Regions from separate parts of the Rossellomorea sp. NPDC077527 genome, predicted to be linked through region 1. Evidence: riboswitches for the same ligand, from Rfam matches in the RefSeq annotation. Region 1 holds a riboswitch; each other region holds the start of a gene.

Region 1 (6,230 bases):
ATGACTTATAAGTATCCAAGTGCTACCCCTGAAGAAATAAAGAGTATAAGAGTTCCAATGTTAATACTTAATGGGAGTAATGAAATGCACGAAGTAGAGGCAGCGGCTTATATGAAGAAACTGAATAATGATATTAGAGTTGGATTAGTTCCTGATACAGGACATACAGTAAATATTGAAGAGCCAGCAATATATAACAAGATACTTACAACATTTTTAGAAGCTAATCTATAACACTAATTCATTAAAATCCTTATTCCTTTATTGGGGCAATAACAGAAGGTCAGTTACTCAGATCAAGGTCGTTGCCCTAATAAATTATCGGGCACAATAATGGAAGATTCGAAACCTTAATTGGGATTTTTTCTAATTAAGGGTGCACTCCACTCAAAGCGATTCAATATTAAAAATCTCAATCTCTATGAAAAAGGGGGTAAGTATGAAAAGGTTAGTTATAATAACAGTAGGTAAAACCCATAGTGGAAAAACTACATTTGCAAAAGCTTTAGAAAGCAAGTTAAATAATTCTTTTATAATGGACCAAGATAATAACGCTGAATTTTTAAATACATATTATAAGAATCTATTACCAAAACAAGGACCTAACATTCTAAAGCATTCTGTATCACAGGTGATTGTTGATTATGCTAAAGAACACACGGACTTTCATATTATTGCTAGTAGTGCAAACCTTACTAGAAAAGGGAGAAAGTATTTACTAGAAAAAGTATATGATAAAAATGCGTTTGTAAGTATCTTGGTTCATTTTGATATTCCTGATGAAGTTCTTTATGAAAGAGTAATTAAAAGTAAACGAAGTACCAATATACTTAGGGGAGCTTATTCTAACTTTAAGGAAGTACTCTATAGTCAACAGAGCGGTTCTATGAATAAAGATGTTGTGGACCCTGAAGAAGGGGAAGCAGATTATTTATTTGTAATTAGAGATAATAAGGATGTTGATTCTGTAATTAAAGAAATCGTTCATATTGCTAACTGTTTTTGATTCAAATTCATCCTAATATTAAGCTAAAAGGAAAGCCTTAAGAAAACCTGAAACTATTTAGTGCAGGTTAGCAGGTAATGAATTGGTTCATCTTAAAGTTCCCATTCCTAAGAACCTAATATAAGTACATTGATCCCTTGAAGGATTAATGTACTTTTTTGTTGAATTACATTAACAGAAATCTAAACTGGGGTGAAATATAAAAAAGGGAGAACGTTTTTTCATTAAATCTTACTTTAAAGTTTTAGAGAGGGGAAACGAGATGGATCCTATTTTAATAGATGTTCCGTTACAAATCGAAACAGATAGACTCATTCTTCGAGCACCGCAACAAGCTGGGGACGGGAAGGTAGTACACCAAGCGATTAAGGATTCAATTAATGAGCTGAAGAAATGGTTGGTTTTATTTCAGTCCATTCCTACTGTTGAAGAAACAGAAATTCTCCTGAGGAACGCCCATATCGATTTTTTGAAAAGAGAATGCCTTCGCTATCTTATCTTTCATAAGGATACGAATGATTTTATTGGAACGGCTAGCCTTCACAGAATGAATTGGAAGATTTCAAAATGTGAGATTGGATATTGGATTAACTCGCCATTTAGTGGCAATGGATATATGACAGAAGCTGTAGGTGAGTTAACGAACCTTGGCTTTCAGAAATTCAAGTTTAGAAGAATTGAAATAAGATGTGAATCAGCAAACAATAAAAGTCGTTCGGTCGCAGCAAAACTAGGTTTTGAATTGGAAGGAACCTTACGGAATGATGATTTATCCGCAGATGGCAGCAAGATAACTGACACTTGTATTTATTCAATCATTAAGTAAACATTATTGAAAATAAATCAAAAAGGATTTTAATATTCAAAAACAGGATTGACAATCCAACTAGAATCCTTTACCATTACCCTAATGCAAAAACACATCATAACTTTAATTTAATAAAGCGATATCTTCTTATCCAGAGAGGTGGAGGGACTGGCCCTGTGATACCTCGGCAACGGGTTCTTAATGAATACCGTGCCAATTCCATCAAGTCATATGACTTGAAAGATGAGAAGAGCGGGACATATACATATTTTTGTGCCTCTCTTCTTATGAAGGGGGGCACTTTTTATTTGAGCCAGGACAGGATTCAAGAAGAATACATAGCGAAAGGAGCAAGTCCTGTATGATCAGAGTTCAGAATGTTACGAAAGTTTTTGAGACGAAGGATGGACCGTTCACCGCATTGAAGGATGTTTCCTTTGAAGTGAAGAAGGGAGAGATTTACGGCGTGATCGGATTCAGTGGAGCGGGAAAAAGCACGCTTGTCCGATGTCTCAATTTTTTAGAGAAACCATCATCGGGTGATATTTTCATAGAAGGGCGCAGCCTGAAAGATCAGTCGGCCATCGATTTGAGGAAAGAGCGGCACCGTATCGGGATGATCTTTCAGCACTTTAATCTGTTTCAATCCCGGACGGTGGCAGGGAATATCGCCTATCCTCTGAAACTGGCAAAATGGCCGAAAGAAAAAATCAGCGAGAGAGTAAAGGAGTTGCTCGCGTTTGTCGGACTCGAAGATAAAGCGAAGCATTATCCCGATGAACTGTCAGGAGGGCAGAAGCAGAGGGTAGGGATAGCAAGAGCACTGGCGACATCGCCTTCGATTCTGCTCTGCGATGAAGCGACATCCGCCCTTGATCCTCAGACGACGGAATCGATTCTGAACTTATTAAAGAGAATCAACGCGGAGTATGGGATTACGATTGTGATGATCACCCACGAAATGGGGGTCATCCGGGAAATCTGTGACAAGGTCGCGGTGATGGAAAATGGAGAAATCGTGGAAGAGGGAAGCGTCTTCGATATCTTCTCCAACCCGCAGACCTCGACAACGAGAAACTTTGTGAAGAGCGTCATGAATGATCAGCTGCCGGCATCGGTTCTAGACAAATTGAATGACAGCAAAGAAGGGCGCATCTGCCGCCTCATTTTCAAAGGTGATTCAACGGGCGCGCCGATTCTTTCTGAAACGGCCAAGACATTCAATGCCCATATCAATGTATTATTCGGCCAGATCACGGAACTCCAGGGCAAGCCGTTCGGGAATCTCATCGTACAGATCATCGGCAGCCAGAACGAAACGGAAGAAATCTTGGATTATTGGAAGAACAGATTATTCGTAAGCGAGGTGGAGAAGCGTGCAAGTTAACTGGGAATTATTCTGGCCAAGAATTATTGAAGCGACATGGGATACCGTGGCGATGGTGTCATTCTCCCTTCTATTTGCCACGTTGATCGGGCTTCCCCTCGGCATCATCGTCGTGGTGACGAGGAAGGGGCACTTACTTGAACATAAAGCCGTCTTTTCCGTATTGAGCAGCATCATCAACGTGTTTCGTTCGATTCCGTTCATCATCTTGATGGTGGCCATCATCCCTTTTACAAGATTGGTAGTGGGGACGTCGATCGGAACGGGGGCGGCTGTCGTACCGCTGGTCGTATTTGCCGCACCGTATATTGCAAGACTGGTAGAGAGTTCGCTCCTTGAAGTGGAACCGGGTGTCATTGAAGCGGCGGAGTCCATGGGGGCCGGGCCGTGGCAGATCATCTTCGGGATCCTCATCCCGGAAGCACTGAGTACACTGGTCCTGAATATCACGATTGCGACCATCGGCCTTGTCGGTGCATCGGCCATGGCCGGGGCAGTCGGTGGCGGTGGCCTTGGAGATCTGGCCATCGCATACGGATATCAGCGATTTGAAACATCCGTCATGATCGTGACCGTTATCATTTTAATCGTGATGGTGCAGGGACTGCAGACGGCAGGGAATACATTATCAAAAATCATCAGGAGACGTTAGGAGAGAGGAATATGAAAAAATCAATCAGTCTAGCAGGTATCGCCATCCTATTAATCACCATTATCTTGAGCGGTTGCTCGGGAAACAGTGCATCCGGTTCAGGTGAAAAAGAAGTGGTTAAAGTCGGTGTGAATGGATCTGGGGTGCCGATTTGGGAGTATATGAAAGAGAAAGCAGCAAAGGAAGGGATTGACATCGAGATTGTGGAGTTTGCCGATTACGTGAGACCGAACCAGGCGCTGGCCGATGGGGATATCGACCTGAACGCCTTCCAGACGATTTCGTATTTTGATTCTTTCGTGGAAGAACATAATCTGGATCTTGTACCGATCGGCTCGACGATCATCGCGCCGATGGGCATCTATTCGGAAAAATATAAATCGGTAGAAGACTTACCGAAAGGCAGTAAAGTAGCCGTTCCTCAAGAGGCGACGAACCTTGGTCGTGCCCTTCTCCTACTAGAGGAAGCAGGTTTGATACAACTGAAAGAAGGATTTGATCAGTCACAGGGTCTTGAAGCCATCAAAGAAAATCCGAAAAACCTTGAATTTACACCGGTCGTCGCTGCCCAGACACCGAGGGTACTGCCGGATGTTGCGGCATCAATTATCAATAATGGTGTGGCGGTTGAGGCAGGGATGGTCCCGGTTGACGACAGCATTTATATCGAAGGGGCGGAATCCAAGCCGTTCATCAATATCATCGCAGCCCAGAAAAAAGATAAAGACAATAAAACCTATAAAAAGATTGTGGAGCTCTACCAGCAAGATGATGTAGCGGAACATATCAAGAAATCATACAAAGATTCCCTGATCCCGACATTCGTGCCGGTCAGTGAATTGCATTAGGAGGGAAAAGAGATGAGTCAACCAGCAGTGATGGCCGATCGTAAACAAAACATTCTCTCTGCAGTCGATCAATTGGCGGTGAAACTCGTGTCGACCAGCCATCAGATCCACGACAAACCTGAAATCGGAAATGAAGAGTTCTTTGCTTCAGAAACCTTGACCACCCTCCTTGCAGCAAACGGGTTCTCCATTGAACGAGGAGTGGCGGGGCATGAAACTTCCTTTGTGGCACGCAAACATTCAGGGAAAGAAGGTCCGGTCATCGGCTACCTCGCTGAATATGACGCCCTGCCTGGACTCGGTCATGCTTGCGGTCACAATATCATCGGGACGGCAAGCTGCGGGGCGGCCATCGCCCTGTCGTCCGTACTCGATGAAACAGGTGGGGAAGTGGTGGTGTTCGGAACTCCTGCCGAGGAAGGTGGACCCAACGGAAGTGCGAAGGGCAGTTTTGTAAAGGCAGGCTTGTTCGAAGGAGTGGATGCCTGTATGATGGTTCATCCGTTCAACCGAACAACGCAGACAGGGAAAACTCTTGCCGTGGACCCGCTTGATTTCGAATTTAAAGGAAGGTCAGCCCATGCGGCAGCCTCCCCTGAAGACGGCATTAATGCCCTCGACGGTGTGATCCAGCTGTTCAACGGCATTAACGCCCTTCGTCAGCACGTGACCGATGATGTACGGATCCACGGCATCATCACCCACGGCGGGGACGCGCCAAACATCGTCCCTGACTATGCCAAAGCCCGCTTCTATATACGGGCTGCAACCAGGGAAGCATGCAATGAAGTCACGAAGAAAGTAAAAGCGATCGCTGAGGGATCGGCAATTGCCACCGGGACGAAACTGAATGTCATCAAAATCCAAAATGAAGTCGATCACTTTCAGCTCAACCGCCGTTTCGATCAAGTATTCCAGCGCTCCATCGAGTCATTAGGGGAATACTTTGACGATACGGAACGAAAGGGACTCGGCTCCTCCGACGCCGGAAACGTCAGCCGGGTGGTACCGACTATCCATCCCTATATCAAAATCGGCCCAGAATCCCTCGTCGTCCACACGAACGAATTCAGGGAAGCGGCGAAATCCACCGAGGGTGACCGTGCCCTTGTGATCGGGGCAAAAGCACTTGCGCTGACGGGGTATGAACTGTTGACGGATAAGGGGCTTTTGGAGGGAATATGGAATGAATTTGGTTCAAGTAAATAAGGGAGAAAAGACAGCCAAATCAGGGCTGTCTTTTTTTTGTGCTGGAGAATGTTCCAATGTTTAACAAAAACACGAAAAGGATAATGAATAAATGAGAGATTGTATCGTAGAAACGAAAGAAAGGAGAACGACATGAAAAAATTACTGATAGCAGGCAATCTTCTTTTCGCACTCTCGATACTGGGAGCGTGCGGTTCAGAAGAGGCCGAACCCGAAGATAATACCTCAGGCGATACGGCAGAAATGAGCGACCAGCAGGATACCCAGGAAATGGACGAGCCGGCAGCCGAACTCCTCGACAGTGAAAAGCTGCAGGAACG
Region 2 (6,230 bases), on a different contig from region 1:
GTAAGGGAATCCTCCTAAATATAAATGATATACGTTGGTTTATTGATGTATCGAAAAGGGTAAAGAAAATATATTTGGTTTATTCATTTACACAAGTTGGTTTGATGGGGGTATTGGTGATGTCGAGATATGATATTGATGTGAATGGTTCATTATTTGAATGGGACCTAGAAAATGGTTCCTTTACGTTTGAAAATGATGAAGTTGTATCTTTCTGGGTGAATACAGCATTTAAAACACTAATTGATTCAATTGAAGAGATTGCTGGTGAGAAAGAAGCAAGATTGGTCCTTGAAACCGCAGGATACCGAACCGGACTTATCGTCAGTGACTTCTATTTAAAATCGATCGGAAAACCTGAGAAGATTCTCGATAAACTGCCGAATACATATGTGACAGCCGGATGGGGGATTACAGAAATAGTCTCTTATTCTATTGAAGATCAAACAGCAGTTGTGCAATTTTGTAATGGATGGGAATACAAAGTGAACGTAGCTCAAGGAAAAGACGCAGAAGGAACTTTCATGCCCGGTCATTGGGCTGGGGTTCTGACCGGTATATTCGGGTCCAATGTATGGTACAGAGTTGTCAAAAGTCAGATTAGCGGGGACGATTGCAGTGTATATGAGTTTTATCCATCTGATATTTCCCCCTCTTTGAACGTGAAAGCATTATTGGAAGAACAGACAGCAGCCGCACAAAAAGAATTGGAGCGGATAACCAATCAGAGAACAGAAGTATTATCCGAAATCATTAAAGAAATTTCTTCTCCAATCATTCCGGTGTTGGATTCCATTCTCGTTGTTCCCCTTGTTGGGCGCTATAACGAAATCAGAGCGGAAGAATTACTAAACAAAACACTTCTCAATCTTCCGAGGTATAATGCTGATTTCTTAATTATCGATTTGACCAGTCTCAGCTGGGTTGACGACTATACTCTCACATTCATACAAAAATTTGTGGGAGCTTCTTCCCTTTTAGGAACCACTTGTTTGCTTGTTGGGATTTCAACAGAATTAAGTATGAAAGTGACTCAAAGTGGCTTTCGAATGAATCACATCCCCTGCTTCTCCCTCCTTCAGCAAGGAATGAATTATGCATTGGATCAATTAGGGTTGGAGATTGCCAGGAAGGTATAAGATGGTATGACCTACATAACTTCATTTCATATTTTTTTACACTGTCAACTAAAAGAGCATGATCCAGAGGATCATGCTCTTTTGATGATATCATTTATTATGGTTTCGGCTGTTTCCTTTCCGTTTTGAATACAAGCTCCAATTCCCACTCCGTAATATGATGCTCCGGCCAATGCCACATTTGGCATCTCTTTTAAGAGTGTTTGCTCTAATGAATTCACGGATTGATTGTGCCCAAGTAGGTAATTGGGCATCAGATTTTTCCAATTGGTTACTTCAACGGTGATAGGTTCTGCATAAATTCCGATGCTCTTTCTTATATCTTCGAGTGCGACTCGTGTCAATTCTTCGTTGTTCAAATTCTTTAATGTATCATATTGGCTGTTTGAACTCTTATAAAAGAGTCTCACTAGGAGATTCTGGTTTCGGGATGTGTGTTTCCATTTACGACTACTCCAAGTACATGCATCACACTTCACGTCCCTTTCATCGGATACAATAAATCCAGTGCCATCCGCAGGCAGTTCCTCATCACGTACATCGAAAGCTAGGTAAATGGATATCAGGGATGAGTTTTTTAATTGATTGAAGTCACGATCCAATGATTCCTGTTCCAGGATTCGTTGTGTTATATCGTGTGGAGTAGCCAAAATGACATAGTCAGCATGGATGTCTTCATGTCCATTTATCGACAGCTCGTACTTGTCACCGACCTTTCTTAGTTTGGTTGTTTCTGCACCTTTTAGAATGGTGGCATCCGAGCACTCTTCTTCTAAACGGTCAATGATTTTGGCTAAGCCTTTATTGAAAGATACGAATTTTTTATTGGAAGCACCTTTAAATTTCAGTTTATTTGCAGATAATCCTTTAATAATGCTTCCGTATTCATTTTTATAGTCGAGTAGATAGGGTAAAGTAGAAGCCAAGGTCAGTTTATACAAGTCTCCAGAATAAACCCCGGATAATACAGGCGCAATCTGGTTTTCAACCAGTTCTCTTCCCAGGAAAGCTTCCAAAAATTCTCCAATAGAACTTTCCTTGGTAAACCGGGAATTATTAGTCTCCAGATCCAGAAGCGCAGCCTTCTTCCCATCTTCAGAGATCAGGGTACTTTCCCCCAATGCCTCCACATTCATAGGAATACCGAAGATTGAATCAACTGGAATTTTATGCAATTCTCCATTTGTATATATGTAGGATGTCCCGGTTTCGTTGTAAACGAGCTCATCTTGTAGTTGAAGTTCCTCGACCAAAGGAAGGACTGCCTCATGGCGGGCAACTATTGAATCCGCCCCTGTTTCAATTATGTAATCTCCTTCTTCTACAGTTCTGATCTTTCCACCAAGATTGTGATCTCGTTCGATTAACAGTAACTTTAATTCAGATTTATGTTCTTTTGACATTTTATGTAGGTGATACAGTGCCGTTAAACCTGTAATTCCCCCGCCTACGACAACCACTGTTTTCATACCATTCACTCCATACATTTCGTTTATGTATACAGATTATCATGTTTAAAAGTGAATACAAAAAAAATATTTGACAGAAATAAGAAAATTCTCCTGACAACATATTTATTTTCAAATTATATTTATCTAATATACTGGATACATTGTCTTCTTCTTTTCCTAAAAATGTTAAGGAGCTTACAAATACGGGAGATCATTTGAACTCCCGTACCTGGTAAAACATTCATTGGACTGGTCAAATAGTTGAGACACACTCCCTTAAAAACGGGTTCTTCTCCTTGCGTATAATATACCTGTTTAGCTATTCCCTTACTACGCTACATCATAAAGGTAGGCCCTAATTTAAAAACCCTTAAGGACGCACTGTTGATGGGTTGATCCGCGCCAGGATACTGTACCGTCGAAGCTAATCTAACAGTTGTCTGTGAACTATTATCCGGGATAAGAAGTCGAAGGGTCAATGTTTGTCCACCAGTAAGACTTAGAATAGCCACTGATGCACTTACGCTTATTTCTTGACCAGAAAACACAGCCAACCCTGACCTAGTTGCATCAGCAAGTGTTCCATTTACAAATATCCCAAATGCAGCATGTTGACTCCCGGGTACCGGTAAGAAGACTGTTTGCCAAAGTACTGCATAATCTCCATCTTCGGGTACAGTTAGAGAATTAGTCGTTGCCGTAATTCCACCCACCAGGACTGACTCCGGCTGATCAAATTGATTGAAACGAACCAATCTATTTCCATTTTGCTCCAATAGTTGCTCGTCATCATCGAAAATGTTTCCATATATTGGTGAAAAAGTCCCAAAGGGTCCCTGTTCCCCTTGAGGTCCCTGTTCTCCTTGAGGTCCCTGTTCCCCTTGAGGCCCCTGTTCCCCTTGAGGTCCCTGTTCTCCTTGAGGCCCCTGTTCTCCTTGAGGTCCAGGTGGACCAGGGGGACAATCACATTTAAATGGATAAAAGTCACACCCTTCTGGAAAGGATGGAACCTTTCCTCTCAAAGAGCTATTGCCTTTTCGAAGAATAGGAAGTTTTTCGTTAACATATTTTCTCTTCAAAATGTTTCTCCTCCCTAAAAATAAAGTAATATAATACTATTATTATTGTATGGAAGAACTCTGCTTTTGCCTGTTCAAACATCATGAATATGTATAGAGAGAGGAGTATTTAAAAGATATTGTGAAACGACACCGTTTTAATACCCAGTTGACAAATATGAATAATCAACTTTATAATATGTATGACATATCATTTCCATATACTACTTATCCAGAGAGGCAGAGGGACTGGCCCGATGAAGCCTCAGCAACAGATTCTACCCGGTAGAACACTGTGCTAATTCCACAAGCATTGTCTTGAAAGATGAGTCGAAGTTACGCAAAGCCTTCTTCTTATTCTTTAGGAAGTGGGCTTTTTCATTAGGTAGCCTCTTCTTCTATTCTCAGACATAACAATAGGAGTGATTAAAATGGGGAAAATCCTTCAAGGATCCAAACAGGAACGAAGAAACGAATTAGTGAACAAATTAATCGTCCACAACTTTTTCAAAAAAGGTGACAAACAGCTATTTGAATTGAGCTTAGAGGAACTTGAAGAAGAGTATCAATGTATCCAAAATAATTGTCACCCCCATAATGATGTTGGTTCGATTCATTGGAAGAATATTGGGAGGAAAAGTAGCTAAAGAAGCACCAATCCAAGGTGGATTGGTGCTTCTTATTGTTCAGCATTGTCATTCAAACGGGATCTCATTGTGCATTTACTTCAACGGCATCTTTCTTATAGTATGATGCAAAGATTTCCGCAAATGCTTCGGTGGAATTATATAATTCTACTAAGTTATTTTCCACACCGCCAAATTCAAGGAGCATGGCACGTTCCGTTAAGTCCTGATTATAGACTCCATTTCCTTCCGCCCTCGTTTTAACAAAAACTCCGCGACTGATGCCTGGATATTTCTCTTCTAATTTAGCATTTAATTCTTTCGCGATTTTCAAGTTCTTTTCATAGTTTTTATTTTCTTTCCCTACGATAAAAAATAATCGGGCATAGCTCTTACCGTTGATGGTTTTAGTTGTAATGTCTCTTGGCATGGAATCACGATGTATATCAATTAAATAGTTCAGGTTATCATCCTGTGCTATGGCTTCCTGAACCAATCCTCTTGAAAGCTTATAGGATTCGAAATACGTCCAAGACTTATTTTTTAATGCCTGGTTTACATCTGTCTTATCATGAACCACTCCAATTCCCCGAGATTCAAGCTCTTGTTTTAACTTCGACCCGACCGCAATAACGTTTACTTTCTCATTTGTACTGGCAGGATCTTTCGAGTCATTGTTTTTGATTAAAGGACTGAAAGCTTCCCAGCTGTGAGAATGATAAATAAAGACCGATTTATTCTCAATCTCCTGCACTCCATTTCCGGAGTCATGATTCGCTTCATCAATTTGGCTTTGGTCGATTTCCTGATCTTTTAACTGGTCTTCCGTTGGTGCAGGTGATTCGTTCGGAAGATTCGTGATGTCCGTCCCTTTCCCGGCAACTGCTATGTGAGTATGATAATTTTCAATGCCTGGTATCTCCCGACCAAATAGACTTCTGGGATCGAGGAGAGAGACATTCGTAACGCTTTCCAGCCAATCGAAGTCACTATTCATTGCCTCTTTATTCTCGATGCGCAATCCTGTCATCTCCTGTGACAGCAGCATAAGAAAGGTTTCCTTTGGTACCAATTCAGATACCGAAGTATAAAATATGCTATCCACCCTCAATTTAATGGCCGTCGATGATATCAGCCAAACCATTAAATACATGAGGATAATGCCTATCAACACAATCCGGATGACGGCTTTCATAGAGACGAATACTAGTGGGACTAAACTATTATTATTTCGAGACTTATATGACATCATCAGTACCCCTATATAAAGTATTTGATAATTAACTTTATGCAGATGATGGGTTGAGTAGAAGGATTTTTCAGGGATTCGGTCGGATTTCCTATCAATCTACGTTTCATTATGTTCTAAAAGATATTTTCGCAACCAAGCTGTAAAAACAAAAAATACACATTGACCTGTTTTTTTTGATTGTTACCTTTCATTCACTTCATAGGCAGCCCTTACACCTGATTCAACTGCCCCTTCCATCCATCCATGAAAAGAAGAGGTGTGTTCTCCAGCAAAATGAATTCTTCCTTCAGGTGTTCGCATGTAATCTCCAATGTCGGCTGCCTGACCAGGTGTATAAAGAGTGAAACATCCTGCTGAGAATGGATTCTTACTCCAATTATATACAAAATAATTAAGAATCTCTGTGTAGACTCGATTTCCATATACCTTTGACAAATCCTCTAGAACCTCACTAATGATTGCTTCTTTTGATTTACTGTTCCATAAAAGTGCGTTCTGTCCCCAACTGTAACTAGCAAGCATGACACCCGGCATATTAGTGCCTATATCATGACTTGGCATGTAGGTAAACCGGGTGGGGAGATCCGATATAATATTCCCATAATTCAGTTCTTCCCAGAAGCGACTCCTGAATTCAATCCCGACCTTTACCGCAGGTACATTGGTCACTTCACGGATGCCCTGCCACTTTTTAAACGAAATGG
Region 3 (6,230 bases), on a different contig from region 1:
TTGAACATCGTCAGCTTGATGTTGCTGCCGTCTCCCATCGGTACTGCCTGTTGGACGGTCCCTTTGCCGAAGCTCTTTGTCCCGATCAGTGGGTATCCTTCCGCTTCCTTCAACGCTCCTGCAAGGATTTCGGATGCAGATGCGCTTCCCTCATCGATGAGGACCACCACTGGATATGCTTTTCTTTCCTTGCTGTTGGAGAAAGATTTCAGCACCTCACCGCTTCGTTCCTGAATTTGGACATACGGTTTTTTCTCTGTAACGAACTGTTTGAGGATCTCTTCCACGCTTGATAGGAGACCGCCCGGGTTGCCCCTTACATCAAGGACCAGCCCTTCTACCTTTTTCTTCTCTAGTTCTGCCAGCTGCTTTTTAAAATCGACGGCGGTGTTTTCCGAGAAAGTGGTAATTTGAATATAACCCGTCTTCTTCCCATTGACTTCCTTCACATCCGACATCACCGTCTCAACCGGAATATCGTCCCGTTTTACGGACACTTCGATTGGATCCGAGAGTCCTTCCCTCGTAATCTCCAATTTTACCTCTGTCCCTTTCTTCCCCCTGATCTTCAACGTTGCTTCATAAAGATCAAGGCCATCGATGCTGTTTCCATCCACCTTGACGATCCGGTCATTCGGCTTCAACCCTGCTTTTTCAGCAGGTGAATTTTTAAACGGCGCCACGATAATGAGCTTTCCGTCCATGATGGTGACCTCTGCCCCGATCCCTTCAAAGGAAGAATCCAATGCGTCATTAAATTGCGAAGCAGTCTCAGCATTCATGTAAACAGAGTACGGATCATCCAGGGTTTTCAGCATCCCCTGAATTGCTCCTTCCACGAGCTGTCCCTTATCTACATCTTGAAAGAACTTATCGCTGATGAGATCATAAGCGACTTCCACCTTGTGGAGCTTGTCATTTAGCTCACCTTTTCCATTAAACTGAGTAGGCTCGTCCCCTGCCAAGTCCGTCCATTCCAAGCCGCCATACATTCCTCCTGCACCGATCAGCATACTAATGATGATGGTGATGATGTGCTTTCTGCCCGTCCACTCCATATATTCCCCTCCAGCTACTCGTTTGTTTATGGTCAGGATGACAAAAGCCTGATGAAGAAGAAAGCTTTCCACCCAACGAAAAAAGACACCACACAAAAACGCGTTAAGGCGGTGCGATGTCTTTGCTTATCTAACTATATGCCCGAGGGGGACGAGTTATGAATGACAGGAAATTATTTAATACCCGTCACCACTTTCTGGACTTTATGGTTATTAAGATGGGAAGAAATGATCCCTCCCCACTTTTCAAATTCTACTAGAAACCCATCATGGCCGAATGACGTTGGGATAAAGTAGTGTTCTCCTAGTTGGATTTGGTTTGTGAAGTCCTTTAAGTATTGAGGGGAATAGATCAAATCACCCTCGTAGCCGATGGAGATCAGCTCGCATTGATACGATTCAGCGACTTTTTCCACGCCTCCCCTTTCTCTTCCAATATCATGGGTATTCATGGCTTTCAGAAGGGTAAGATAGCTATTGGGATCAAAACGCTTCCCGAGTTTCTTTCCTTGATAATCCAGATAACTTTGGATATTAAATTGCTCATTGGTCTTCTCCCGCTTGAAACGCTGATCGAACAACTCCTGCGTTCGATAGGTCACCATGCCTACCATTCTGGCAATCTCTAATCCTTTTAAACTGGCACCGTGTGGATAGTGCCCATCGTGAAAATCGGGATCTCCTTCAATCGCTGTGATTCCAATATGATTAAAGGCGATGCCGTAATCATTTAATGCAGGCGAGACGGCAAGGGCGAAGACTTTTTTGATATAAGAAGGATACAGGACTCCCCACTCAAGCGCCTGCATTCCCCCCAGTGAACCTCCGATCACGGCTTCGATATGGTCGACGGACAGCCTCTTTAACGCTTCAAATTGGGCTTGGACCATATCCCTTATCGTAATGTGCGGAAAATCGGAACCGTAACGCTCTCCGGATTCGGCATTGAGAGACGTCGGCCCCGTGCTTCCTTCACACCCTCCCAGTACATTAAAGGCAATTACATTGAAGCTGTCGGTATCAATATACGACCCGGGACCGATCAGTCCATCCCACCAACCACGGTCTTCCCTCGTCCCTGTCACTATATGGGTACCGGTAAGGGCGTGGCATACAAGGATGACGGGCCCTTCTTTATTTCCTGTACGTTCATATGCCAGATTTACATTTTTCATCGTGATGCCTGACTCTAATGTGAGGGATGGGATGGTAATGGAGCTGACTTCGTACGAATATGAGCTCTCCATTCCTCCACCTCCTTTTTGGTGTTGTTTGGGGTGATGAGGGCACCCCGGTTTTCGTTAAGGTGAGCTGATTGGCGTCTTCGATTCCATTGAAATGGCCAGCGTGAACAGGTTTCGCTGATATATTTGACATTTCGCTGATAAAAGGTCCGATTTCGCTAATATATTGAAAATATCGCTGATAAAATCAGATTTTCGCTGATATCTTTCATACCCAGGCCCAGTATGCCCTGTCATTAGCGTCCATCCCCTGATTTTCGTGAATATTACACCCGTGACGTCTCCAACGCAACTTCAATCGCATGATCCAGATCTTCAATCAGGTCCTTCGCAGATTCCAACCCGACGGAAAGCCTCACCAGATCCTCCGTGACACCCGTAGCACGGATCTCCTGATCATTTAATTGCTGATGCGTTGTGGAAGCAGGATGGATGATCAGTGATTTCGCATCCCCGACGTTGGCTACATGGGACCAGAGGGAGATGTTATCAACCACTTTCCGTCCTGAATCCCTCCCCCCTTTGATCCCGAATACAACAATGGAACCCGATCCATTTTTCAAGTATTTTTGCGCCAGTGCGTAGGAAGGATGTTGCGGAAGTCCGGGATAGGATACCCATGCGACACCGCTATGCTGATCCAGGTGCTCTGCAATCTTCAAGGCATTTTCTGTATGACGCTCAATGCGGAGGTGCAGGGTTTCCAGTCCTTGCAGTAACAGGAACGCGTTCTGAGGACTTAAACATGCCCCGAGATCACGGAGGAGCTGCACTCGAAGTTTGGTGATGAACGCCGCCGGTCCTACATCTTGGGCGTAGCGAAGTCCGTTGTAGCTTCTGTCCTCTTCTGTGAATCCAGGGAATTTTTCATGATTCCAGTCAAACTTACCACCGTCTATGACCACACCACCTATCGCCGTACCGTGACCTCCGATCCACTTTGTGGCTGAATGGATGACGATATCCGCTCCCCACTCGATTGGCTTGCACACATATGGGGTGGCAAATGTGTTATCGATGATGAGCGGAATATGGTTATCATGAGCCACTTTCGCGACCGCCTCGATGTCCAGGACATGGAGGCTTGGATTCCCGATTGTCTCAGCGAATATGGCTTTCGTTTTCGGCGTAATCGCTTTACGGAAGTTCTCCGGATCAGTTGGATCTACGAAATGGACTTTGATGCCGTATTTCGGTAGAGTCGTAGAGAATAAATTATACGTACCGCCGTAGAGATTCGTGGCTGCCACGATTTCATCCCCGGCACCGGCGATATTCAGAATGGATAGGGAGATAGCCGCCATTCCAGATGAAACCCCAAGGGCTCCGATGCCCCCTTCTAATAGGGCAAGGCGTTTCTCGAGCACATCAACGGTCGGATTCATGATGCGGGTATAGATATTACCTGGCTCTTCCAGAGCGAATAGTTTGGCTGCATGGTCGCTGTTGTCGAAAACATAGGAAGTGGTTTGATAGATAGGTACCGCTCTTGAGCCTGTGGCTGGGTCCGGCTCTTGGCCGCCGTGAAGAAGCAGAGTGTCGAAATCGAATGATTTGGTCATTTGGAATTCCTCCTAGAGTTTTTTGGATTTGGCGTAAGGTTTCTTTTGTTCACCTGTTGAATAGGATGGTTTTTTCAGCTGCTGAAAATCGGGTCGAGTTCACCTGCTGAACATTTGCAGAAAATCAGCAGCTGAACATCTCCAAACATTCTCCTGCTGAGCACAAATACTGAAGAAGATAGAAGAGGAAAAAACAAAAAACCCTCTTCCTAAGAAGAGGGTCTAATTTAATAGGGTCCTCCTCTTATCTTTCAGGCAGATCGCCTGCAGGAATTAGCACCTTTTCATGTGACGCCTTTCGCGTACATGAAGGTTGCCGGGTTTCATCGGGCCTAGTCCCTCCACCTCTCTGGATAAGAGCATATAGTTGTCAATGTGAAAATTCTTGCGTTGAGATGAATTATAAAGGGTAACCAGCATCAACGTCAAGGGTATTTTCAGAATTTTTTATTTTTTCACCGAAACTGCGATCGCTTCGGTAAATTGAGCTACGATGTCTTCACTATCCTCGATGCCCAACGATATTCGCACCACATGGGTGTTGATGCCAAGTTTCTCCTGTGCCTCTTTCGGGAGAGCACGGTGCGACGTTCCAAGCGGATACGATACCGTGGTTTCCACGCCTGCCAGAGACGGGATGATCTTGATCCAGCCAATTGATTTGAAGAATGTGCTGATGTCACATGTTTGCTCAAGTTCAATCGTCACAATCGCCCCATTTCCTTTTTCTGATAGGTTCGTTGGATAATAGACCGATTTCACTTGTTCATTTTTACGTAGCTCTTCAGCGAGAGTCCCGGCATTATGTGCCTGGGTGCCGACTCTCAGTGCCAGCGTCTTGGCTCCGCGACATGTCAACCAGGCTTCGAATGGGCTTAGGTTTGATCCAATGTTGACCACCTTTTCTTTTGCCTTTTGGACGAGTTCTTCGTGACCTACGACTACCCCTGCTGTGATATCGCTGTGTCCCCCGATATATTTCGTAGCGCTGTGAGCGATCAGGTCAATACCCTCAAGGAAAGGTTGACGCAGATATGGGGTGGCAAACGTATTGTCGATCATCGTTTTCAAGTCATGTCTTTCCGCCAAAGCTACCATGCCGGGAATATCTTCTACACGCATAAAAGGATTCGTAACGGTCTCACTGTATAGCAACTTGGTTTGCGGTGTGATTGCTGCCTCTATTTCGTTCACACTTGTAAAATCTACGAAAGATGTGGAAATACCGAATGAATTTAATTCTTCTTTCAGCATATGGAACGTGCCGCCATATAAATCCTCCGCTGCCACGATATGATCTCCAGACTGAACCACTGCGAGGATTCCCACAAGGATGGCTGACAGTCCCGAGGACGTAGCGACTCCTGCAGGCGCTCCTTCTAGGTCCGCCACCATCTTTCCAAGTTCATCAGTGTTGGGGTTTCCCGTTCTTGTATAGAGGTAGGGAGACTTCCCTTCATAAAAACCCTCCAGCTCTTCAAGTGATGTAAAAGAAAAAGCTGAGGTCTGATAGATTGGCGTTGTCTTACTGCGGATTTCCTGCGTTCCTTTCAATTGGCTATGTACGACTTTGGTGGTGAACTTCATATCCCTGTCATCCTTCCTGAATCTATGTATTTTAAAAAGTGTACCATATTCAGAAGATTGTGAGGAGTGAGAGGATTCCGGTTCTATAAAAAAAGGACCCGTTGCTTAACTGCAACAGGCCCCTGTGGATCAAACGTTTTCTAAACAGCCGATCAGACGATTTTCGATGTCCAATGCCAGACGTTTCAGTTCATCATTGTCCACCATTTCAATCAGCTTGCTCGGTTTCGCCATACCGATCTTGGTTGCTCCGCCTTCTGTGTATACCGTCACTTTACAAGGCAGGAAGTAACTTACGAGCATGCTTTCTTCCAGCACTTTTTTGGCTTCGTGTGGATTGCATACTTCGAGCACGACCACTTCCTCGTTGAAGTCCAGCCCCTTATCCTGGAGCTTCCCGGCAAGGTCAAGATTCCACAGAACACCGAAACTCTCTTCTTTAAGTGCGCTCTCGACAGCTGTCACCGCTTCTTTCACATTCATTGAAACTTCTTTAGTGTAATGGAACATATTGATCCTCCTTTATATGTCATGGTTACTTATACCTCACAGCGTATGTAACGAAACCAGGTCCGTCCCTTCCATTATTCCATCTGTTCGACCATTTTACCCATCATTTCTTCGTTCATGGGTCCGACAATTTTATGTTGAATGATGCCGCCCGTGTCGATCATATAGGTGGTCGGGATTGTAAAGGCACGGTAATCGTCCCCGATATCACCCTTTTCATCCATGAGGATCGGGAAGGTGAGTTCATAGCCGTCGACAAATTGCTGGAC

Evidence for each region. Region 1 has a riboswitch for S-adenosylmethionine ahead of ACIGG7_RS08790 (methionine ABC transporter ATP-binding protein). Riboswitches for the same ligand answer to the same signal wherever they lie in the genome.
Region 2: linked by a shared signal. The riboswitch ahead of fbpA (Fur-regulated basic protein FbpA) and the one ahead of ACIGG7_RS08790 (methionine ABC transporter ATP-binding protein) in region 1 are both predicted to bind S-adenosylmethionine.
Region 3: linked by a shared signal. The riboswitch ahead of ACIGG7_RS19470 (O-acetylhomoserine aminocarboxypropyltransferase/cysteine synthase family protein) and the one ahead of ACIGG7_RS08790 (methionine ABC transporter ATP-binding protein) in region 1 are both predicted to bind S-adenosylmethionine.

Annotation. Positions count from the first base shown of each region.
Region 1 covers NZ_JBITVL010000002.1:702,401-708,630, reverse strand. Annotated here, with positions in the region: gene ACIGG7_RS08805 (alpha/beta fold hydrolase) at 1-234, shown strand, start outside; gene ACIGG7_RS08800 (AAA family ATPase) at 440-1,006, shown strand; gene ACIGG7_RS08795 (GNAT family N-acetyltransferase) at 1,269-1,832, shown strand; SAM riboswitch class I at 1,959-2,064, shown strand; gene ACIGG7_RS08790 (methionine ABC transporter ATP-binding protein) at 2,176-3,201, shown strand; gene ACIGG7_RS08785 (methionine ABC transporter permease) at 3,191-3,853, shown strand; gene ACIGG7_RS08780 (MetQ/NlpA family ABC transporter substrate-binding protein) at 3,865-4,701, shown strand; gene ACIGG7_RS08775 (M20 family metallopeptidase) at 4,714-5,910, shown strand; gene ACIGG7_RS08770 (hypothetical protein) at 6,043-6,230, shown strand, end outside.
Region 2 covers NZ_JBITVL010000004.1:70,769-76,998, reverse strand. Annotated here, with positions in the region: gene ACIGG7_RS14710 (STAS domain-containing protein) at 120-1,139, shown strand; gene ACIGG7_RS14705 (protoporphyrinogen oxidase) at 1,211-2,608, opposite strand; gene ACIGG7_RS14700 (hypothetical protein) at 2,926-3,669, opposite strand; SAM riboswitch class I at 3,874-3,980, shown strand; gene fbpA (Fur-regulated basic protein FbpA) at 4,080-4,295, shown strand; gene spoIIP (stage II sporulation protein P) at 4,360-5,526, opposite strand; gene ACIGG7_RS14685 (flavin monoamine oxidase family protein) at 5,707-6,230, opposite strand, start outside.
Region 3 covers NZ_JBITVL010000006.1:87,812-94,041, forward strand. Annotated here, with positions in the region: gene ACIGG7_RS19460 (S41 family peptidase) at 1-1,058, opposite strand, end outside; gene metX (homoserine O-acetyltransferase MetX) at 1,232-2,305, opposite strand; gene ACIGG7_RS19470 (O-acetylhomoserine aminocarboxypropyltransferase/cysteine synthase family protein) at 2,569-3,864, opposite strand; SAM riboswitch class I at 4,106-4,224, opposite strand; gene ACIGG7_RS19475 (trans-sulfuration enzyme family protein) at 4,312-5,451, opposite strand; gene ACIGG7_RS19480 (DUF302 domain-containing protein) at 5,581-5,961, opposite strand; gene ACIGG7_RS19485 (peroxiredoxin family protein) at 6,036-6,230, opposite strand, start outside.